DNA from 2 places in the Lysinibacillus sp. NPDC097231 genome. Region 1 is predicted to be linked to the other one. Evidence: riboswitches for the same ligand, from Rfam matches in the RefSeq annotation. Region 1 holds a riboswitch; the other holds the start of a gene.
What was found. Region 1 has a riboswitch for S-adenosylmethionine ahead of metA (homoserine O-acetyltransferase MetA). Riboswitches for the same ligand answer to the same signal wherever they lie in the genome.
Positions count from the first base shown of each region.

Region 2: another riboswitch for S-adenosylmethionine. It lies ahead of metK (methionine adenosyltransferase); the one in region 1 lies ahead of metA (homoserine O-acetyltransferase MetA).

Region 1 is NZ_JBIWDH010000028.1:17,125-21,345, forward strand. Features, by position in the region: gene ACIQXF_RS16125 (alpha/beta fold hydrolase) at 1-336, opposite strand, end outside; gene metA (homoserine O-acetyltransferase MetA) at 972-1,907, opposite strand; SAM riboswitch class I at 2,098-2,208, opposite strand; gene ACIQXF_RS16135 (nucleotide excision repair endonuclease) at 2,413-2,784, shown strand; gene ACIQXF_RS16140 (TrmB family transcriptional regulator) at 2,889-3,671, opposite strand; gene ACIQXF_RS16145 (sulfite exporter TauE/SafE family protein) at 3,797-4,221, shown strand, end outside.
Region 2 is NZ_JBIWDH010000003.1:170,977-175,197, forward strand. Features, by position in the region: gene ACIQXF_RS04070 (gamma carbonic anhydrase) at 1-219, shown strand, start outside; gene metK (methionine adenosyltransferase) at 404-1,600, opposite strand; SAM riboswitch class I at 2,073-2,191, opposite strand; gene pckA (phosphoenolpyruvate carboxykinase (ATP)) at 2,798-4,221, shown strand, end outside.

The sequences.
Region 1 (4,221 bases):
ACTGCGTTTACTAGCAACATTCGCCATAATAAACGCCCCCATTGAATAACCCATTAAAATTGGTTGATTAATATTCAATGTATCAATCAAGGCTAAAATATCCTGAGTATGTAACTCTATTCCAGTATTTTCTGAAGCCGGTCCACTATTGCCACGGCCTTTTAAATCCACTGAGATAAAACGATATTCACCTTTTAATAGCTCCGCATAATAATGCATTTGCAGATGATTCCCAGTCAATCCATGTACCGCTAAAATAGTACCTTTCTCACCTGGGTAATCTGCAAAATGTAATTCACTGCCATTAATATTCATTGTTTGGTACTTCACTGCCATCATCCTCCATGTAAAAGTTAAAGCTAGTTTTACACCCTAAATAAAAAATAGTCAAATTTTTTTCTTTTTTCAGATTCATATAATTTCTATAATTGGTTTTTTTATCTCAAAAATAATTATTTAAATATAATAAAATTAACCCCTCGAATTACCAAAATATAAGATACACTATTTGAAAAGGCGAAGATAAGGTCATAATGAAAAGAAAAATATTTATTTTATTTGAAATGTATCAGTATTTATTAAATCTGCATCGTTAGCTTAAGATTTGTTCCCAATATCTTTGGTAAAAAAGCCTAATCGGTTATTTATGAATATGGCCCTAGTGCTGAAAAAGGCACAATTCATCTTCAAGAATTGCGCCCGATTGTTGTTCATCCTGCCTCAAAAAATTTCTAATTCTTTTTGCAAATCACTTCACTTGCTTATTTTTCACATCCTGCATTCCAACGCATACATTTAGTCATTGACTTTTTCCTTACAAAAGAAAAAACACCCAATGTAAGCGAGCAGACTAGTCCAATTTTGAAATGGATAGTTAGAACACTTACATAGAGTGTTTTAAGTACATCTATATAGATGGTTGAGGTTATGAAAGAAATTTAATGACGTTTTTTATTTGCTATTGAACTGAATTAAATATGATATTCAATCTCGTCAACGAAATCCCATTCATATGGTGTTTCTTGGTAAACATAGTAATTCAACCAGTTTGAGAATAATAAATGTGTGTGGGCACGCCACGTATTCATCGGTTCTATTGTTGGATCATCATTTGGGAAATAATTGACAGGCACTGCGATATCTAATCCTTTCGCAACATCTCGGCTGTATTCATCTGCTAATGTTGTCGCATCATATTCCAGATGGCCTGTAATCATAATGTTCTTATTATCCTTTGATTGCACAATGAAAACACCAGCATCCTCAGAATAAGATAGTAAACGCAAATCTGGATGGTTTCGTACTTCTTCAATAGAAACAGATGTATAACGTGAATGTGGTGCTGTAAATAAATCACTAAATCCACGTACTAAATCTACTGTTAAATCCGTGATGACATGAGAATAAACACCCGAGCATTTAGCAGATAACTCAATTTTTCCAATACCATAATGATGAAATAATGCTGCTTGTGCACCCCAACATATATGAAGGACCGATGTTACGTTTGTCTTGGACCAATCCATAATTTCTGAAATTTCCTGCCAATAGTTCACTTCTTCAAAGGCCATTTTTTCTACTGGTGCACCCGTAATAATCATACCATCATAACGGCGATGACGAATTTGATTGAAGGTCGTGTAAAATAGCTGTAAATGTGATTTACTGACATTTTTTGATTCGTGTGTAGCTGTATTTAGAAATGTAATATTCACTTGTAACGGTGTATTACCTAGTAAACGTAGTAATTGTAGCTCTGTTTTTTCTTTTTCCGGCATTAAATTTAAAATTAATATATTTAACGGACGAATTTGTTGAGTTTTTGCTCTATCCTCTTCCATGACGAAGATTTTTTCCTCACGTAAATGTTCTCCAGCAGGTAAGTTTTTCGGAATATTAATTGGCATTTTGCTTTCCCCTCTCTTTTGGTTCTCTCTTTAAGATCATTTAGTGTCTCAGTGGTAATGCACGTGTCTTCGTGCAAAGTTCAATAAGGCTTTCCTGAATTATCAGTCTCACCATCATAAATAGTAAGTAAATTAAAAAATCCCCCTCATTCCATATGAGATAGAATGAGAAGGATTTTAACCACGTTCACTCTTATCTCTCAAAGGAAAAATCCTTTGCTGGAATTAGCACCTTTCTAACTAATGTTAGAGGTTGCTGAAGCGTCGTAGGGCCAAATCCCTCAGCTTCTCTTGATAAGATTATTTAATTAAAAAGAATTGTAACATGAACAATTAAGAATATCAATAATACATAGAATATTTTGTCATTACCATGCATGGCATTCTGTCATTTGTTCAACACTAATCTATGGAACAAACCTTGTTTACCTCATGAAATCTTATGGTAAACGTGCTGTAATTATGTTAACATATACCTTTAGTAACAGAGAGGAACGTGAATAGTTTGATTAAAATTGAATTTCCCAAACCAGATGTAGTCATTCGCCAACGCGAACAAGATGTAAAACCAGGTGACGTACCAATCACACCGTACTTTGGTTTTATTGATTTCCATAAAATCACACGTGAAAAAGGCGGCATTTTCTTATTCTATAATGAAAAGAACGAACTTTTATTTGTTGGTAAAGCCCGTAAAATTCGTCAACGCATTAAAAAACACTTTGAAGACAATGTGTCACCGATGAAAAATCATCGTGATGAAATTTTCAAAATTGAAGTGTATGAAGTAGAAGATGCAATGGAACGTGAAATTTACGAAACGTATGCGATTAATGTTTTCCGCTCCAAGTACAATGTCGATAAAGTATTTTATTAAGAATACTGTGCCTGTTTCATAATAAATAAGAATCTGCTGGCTATCTGTAAAATAGGTGTTAACCTACTTGTACAGAGCCTTGCAGATTCTTTTTTTGAATACCGTCATTCTAAAAAGAAAGCTTTCCGTTCTTTTGCAATCCAGTCCTCGAGCTCATGATCATCGCGCTTTACTAATCGATTGATCAGGACGTCATGCCAAATATAATCCTCTAATAAATAAATATGGACAGGATCATTGGTGATAAAAGCTATTTCTTGATTAGACGGTGAATGACCATAAATCATTTCTTGACCATCTATCGATAAAATAAACCAATGGGGTGTAGAAGTTTTTCTCGTATAGTGGGTGGCACGGTGTCTGTCTATAGAAGCTAGATGCTCCTCCACATACAATGTAATGCCATGTACCGGAACATGCTTGGCCACCCCTTGGATCTCTTCTCGCAATACATCATACATATCTTCCCACATGGATAGCATGACTTTCTTCTCCGCTTTTTGTAATAATGACTGACAATAATTGACGATCGTCTCTTTCCCTTTAAGCATTAACACTTTATGTTCCGTTTCCTGCTCTTTTGTTTCTAATTTTTCTAAATGATCACTGATTGACGTAAAATTTGATTGCCAACGTTGCTGAATTTGTTGTAAAAACATCGCTACTGGAATGGAAGAATAAGTCGTTTGATCAGCCGCTTCTTCTTTCAGTACTAACCCTTTTTCAACGAGTACATTCAATATGTCATAGATTCTGGCGCGTGGAATACCAGAGTTTTTACTGACTTGATAGGCACTAACATGACTATTTTGAACGAGTGCTGTATAGGCCTTAGCTTCATATTCAGTAAATCCCAGTTCTTTTAATTGGGCGATTAATGTATCCATCCAATCCCTCCATTTCCTTTATTATAGAATAATGTAAAGAAGATAACCAACGAAAAAAGTTAGTCTTTACAGCGCTCCGAATTTTAGTTACTATTTCAGTAGTAACTATCTAAAGAGGTGTAAACATGCTATTTGATTTGGATTTAAATGTAGTAATATTATTAATTTCATTTGGGTTTCTTGCTGCCTTTGTAGACGCAGTTGTTGGAGGGGGTGGCTTAATTGGATTACCTGTTTTGATGTTTGCTGGTTTAAATCCAGCGGCAGCAGTGGCGACTAATAAGCTTGCAGGTACTATGGGCTCTTTAACATCCACCATCTCCTTTTATCGATCTGGCCAGCTAGAAATTCGTTCTGTTCTCAAATACTTTCCACTGGCCTTTGTGGGATCACTTTTTGGGGCTTGGACTGTGCATTTAATCAATCCTGAATTATTAAAACCACTCATGCTCATAATGCTTGCTGCGGTTGCAATCTATACAATCTTTAAAAAAGATTGGGGATCGGTATCTGCTGTCAAAAATTTATCGACTTCCCGTTTAATTTTGTT
Region 2 (4,221 bases), on a different contig from region 1:
GTATTAGACGGAGCAGAGATTGGAGAGGGTGCATTTATTGGAGCTGGTAGTCTCGTGCCTCCAGGCAAAGTCATTCCCCCGAATAGCTTAGCGTTAGGTCGTCCAGCAAAAGTTGTACGTGAATTAAATGCTGAAGATATAGAAGATATGGAACGTATCGTACGTGAATACGCTGAAAAAGGACAATACTATAAATCTCTTCAAACAAAAGATAAATAGCTATTTCAATTAATTGAAGCAAGCCCCATGTCTTCTCAGACATCCGTAAGAACGGACTAACTACAGATTAGGAGCTATTTTTTCGGTAAAAACAGCGAAAGGGGCTATTAGAAACACCCAGCCCCTTTCTGAATTATTTACTTTAATATAATTTAACAGCTACAACAGTATCTTCGCAGCTAATTTATAATCCTGCTTTTTCTCTTAATGCAACAGCTTTGTCTGTTTGTTCCCAAGGTACATTTAAATCGGTACGACCGAAGTGACCATATGCTGCAGTTTGCTTATAAATTGGGCGACGAAGGTCAAGCATTTTAATAATCCCTGCAGGACGTAAATCAAATAGCTCACGCACCCATTCTACAATTTCACTTTCCTTAACTTTTCCTGTACCAAATGTATCAACAGCAATAGATACTGGTTGAGCAACACCAATTGCATAAGCTAATTGTACTTCTACTCGTTCTGCTAAGCCTGCTGCCACAATATTTTTCGCTACATAGCGTGCTGCATACGCCGCTGAACGGTCTACCTTAGTTGCATCCTTCCCAGAGAAAGCACCGCCACCGTGACGTGCATAGCCACCGTATGTATCAACGATGATTTTACGTCCAGTTAGACCAGCATCCCCTTTTGGACCTCCGATTACGAAACGGCCAGTTGGGTTGATGAAATATTTAGTATCAGCATCTAGTAATTCACTTGGAACAACTGGTGCAATAACAAATTCTTTTAAATCTGCTTGAATTTGTTCAAGTGTCGCTTCTTCATCATGCTGTGTTGAAATAACAATCGTATCTACGCGCACAGGTACATTATTTTCATCATATTCAATCGTTACTTGTGTTTTGCCATCTGGACGTAAATATGCAAGTTCACCGGATTTACGTACTTCAGTTAAACGACGAGACAATTTATGCGCTAAACTAATTGGTAATGGCATAAGTTCAGGCGTTTCGTTACATGCATAGCCAAACATTAAGCCCTGGTCCCCTGCGCCAATCGCTTCAATATCAGCGTCTGTCATAGAGCCTTCACGCGCCTCTAAAGCTTGGTCAACACCTTGTGCAATATCAGGCGATTGTTCGCCAATAGCAACAAGTACTGCTAAGTTTTCAGCATCAAAGCCATATTTTCCTCGTGTATAACCGATTTCAGCTACAGTATCACGAACGATACCTTTAATATCTACATAAGTAGAAGTAGTAATTTCTCCTGCTACTAAAACTAAGCCTGTAGTTACTGTTGTTTCACACGCTACACGTGCATTTGGATCTTCTGCTAAAATAGCATCTAAAATTGCATCCGAGATTTGGTCACAAATTTTGTCTGGATGTCCTTCTGTTACACTCTCTGATGTAAAGAGTCGACGGTTTGTCATTTGGTTTTCCTCCTATTACTCTTACAAATAGTATTTGCGAATACGGTACTCATTACCCATGTCTAGTCCGCTCCTAAGGATTGAACTCTCGAGCCGTTGTTGTTGCTGTCGCTACGTTTACACTACGCTTTCGCACAGAAAACACTTGTTGCTGTCGCTACGTTTACACTACGCTTTCGCACAGAAAACACTTGTTGCTGTCGCTACGTTTGCACTACGCTTTCGCACAGAAAACACTTGTTGCTGTCGCTACGTTTGCACTACGCTTTCGCACAGAAAACACTTGTTGCTGTCGTTTCACTTTCGCCAAATGATCAGCTGCTCTTTTAACACGAGATTTTCGAAAGATCCGTCATTATAATAAGGAAAGAACTACATATACTTACCTTTAGATTCGTTTTTAACAATAAAAAAATCCTTTTCTCACGCTTACTTAACATGAGGAAAGGAATAATGACTTCGTAACCTTTCACTCTTATCGTTCAAGGGGGGTTCCCTTGCATCAGGTTGGCACCAACGCATGTCGTGAAATAGTTCATGCAGGTTGCCGGGTTTCACAGGGCCTGACCCTCCACCAGCTCGGGATAAGAGTATCCGTTCAATATCTCATATTACGTAAAAGGTTGAACGTTGTCAAATATTTTATGTTGATTTTGTTGGGAATCAAAGTGTTCGTTGAACATATTGCACTACACTTGGTCTTTTCTGTAAATTGAAGAAAAATAATCCCTACTATATACCTCACATCATGTGTTACCATATGTGTGACCCTATATCTACATCCAGCGAGTGTTTTGTAGCGAAAGAGCAACGTCAGCTACGGAAGACTGCCATCTCTACATGTGGTGGATGAATATGGTTGAAGCCCCTTTCCAGTTGGTGACAAGCTCCAACTAATAACAAAATCCCAGGCTAAAAACTTCACATCCTGTGCGAACCTCATATTGGCCAAAAGCTTCCAAACACAATTCAGCTGTGGCGAAAGTGATTCTGTAATCACTCGATTATAAATAGGGTAAAAATGTCTAAAAACAAATGAATTTACTTTTTGTCGTTTTCTTGAAAAGTCATAAAATCTCAAAAATAATTTCTGAATTAGTATAGATTATTTAAGCAATTGTGTTATACTATTTTTGAAATTAAGAAAATCTCCCTCAAGCTCAAGGGAATACTATAAAAAAGGATGGTATTTAATCGATGAATTCAGTAGAAATTGCAAACGAACTGAAGGAATTATTAAGCGGCGGTAACATTAATGTTCAACTTTCAGTACCACAATTAGCTGAAAAAGCTACATCTCGTGGTGAAGCTATGTTAACAGTAGATGGTGCAGTTCGTGCAGAAACTGGCAAATACACTGGTCGTTCACCTAAAGATAAATATACGGTAGAAGAAGAAGGCTCAAAAGATCAAATTGACTGGGGAAAAGTAAACCAACCAATTTCTTCTGAAGTGTTCGATAACTTATATGTTAAAGTAGTAAAATATTTAAAAGAACGTGACGAGTTATTCGTATTCAAAGGCTTTGCTGGTGCTGACAAAGATTCACAATTAAGCATCCAAGTAATCAATGAATACGCTTGGCACAATCTTTTCGCTCATCAATTATTTATCCGTCCAACTGAAGAAGAGTTAGCTTCTCATGTTGCTGACTTCACAGTTATCTCAGCTCCTAACTTTAAAGCAGACCCTGCTGTTGATGGTACAGCTTCTGAAACATTCATCATTGTATCGCTTGAAAAGAAAATCATCCTAATTGGTGGTACTGAATATGCTGGTGAAATAAAAAAATCTATTTTCGGTATTATGAACTACTTATTACCACAACAAGGTATTCTTTCAATGCACTGCTCAGCAAACGTTGGTGAAGCTGGTGATGTTGCATTATTCTTCGGCTTATCTGGTACTGGTAAAACTACTTTATCAGCTGACCCTGACCGTAAGCTTATCGGTGACGATGAACACGGTTGGTCTGATAATGGTGTATTCAACATCGAGGGTGGATGCTATGCAAAAACAATTAACCTTTCTGCTGAAAAAGAACCAGAAATCTATAACGCAATCCGCTTCGGTTCTGTTTTAGAAAACGTTGCTGTTGATCCAGAAACTCGTGTTTGTGACTATGACGATGGTTCATTAACAGAAAATACACGTGTAGCTTATCCAATCCAATACATCGAAAATATTGTTGATCCATCTGTTGCAGGTCACCCAAAAACAATCATCTTCTTAACAGCTGATGCATTTGGCGTATTACCTCCAATCAGTAAATTAACAAAAGAGCAAGCGATGTACCACTTCCTAAGCGGGTTCACATCTAAACTTGCTGGTACAGAACGTGGTGTAACAGAGCCAGAACCAGTATTCTCTACTTGCTTTGGTTCTCCATTCCTTCCACTGCCAGCAACTGTATATGCTGAAATGCTAGGTCAAAAAATTGACGAGCACGGTGCACAAGTATACCTAGTGAACACTGGTTGGACTGGCGGCGAATATGGTACTGGTAGCCGTATGAAGCTTTCTTACACTCGTACAATGGTACGTGCTGCAATTGATGGTAAATTAAAGGATGCTGAAACAATTCAAGATTCAGTATTTGGTTTACACATTCCAACAACTGT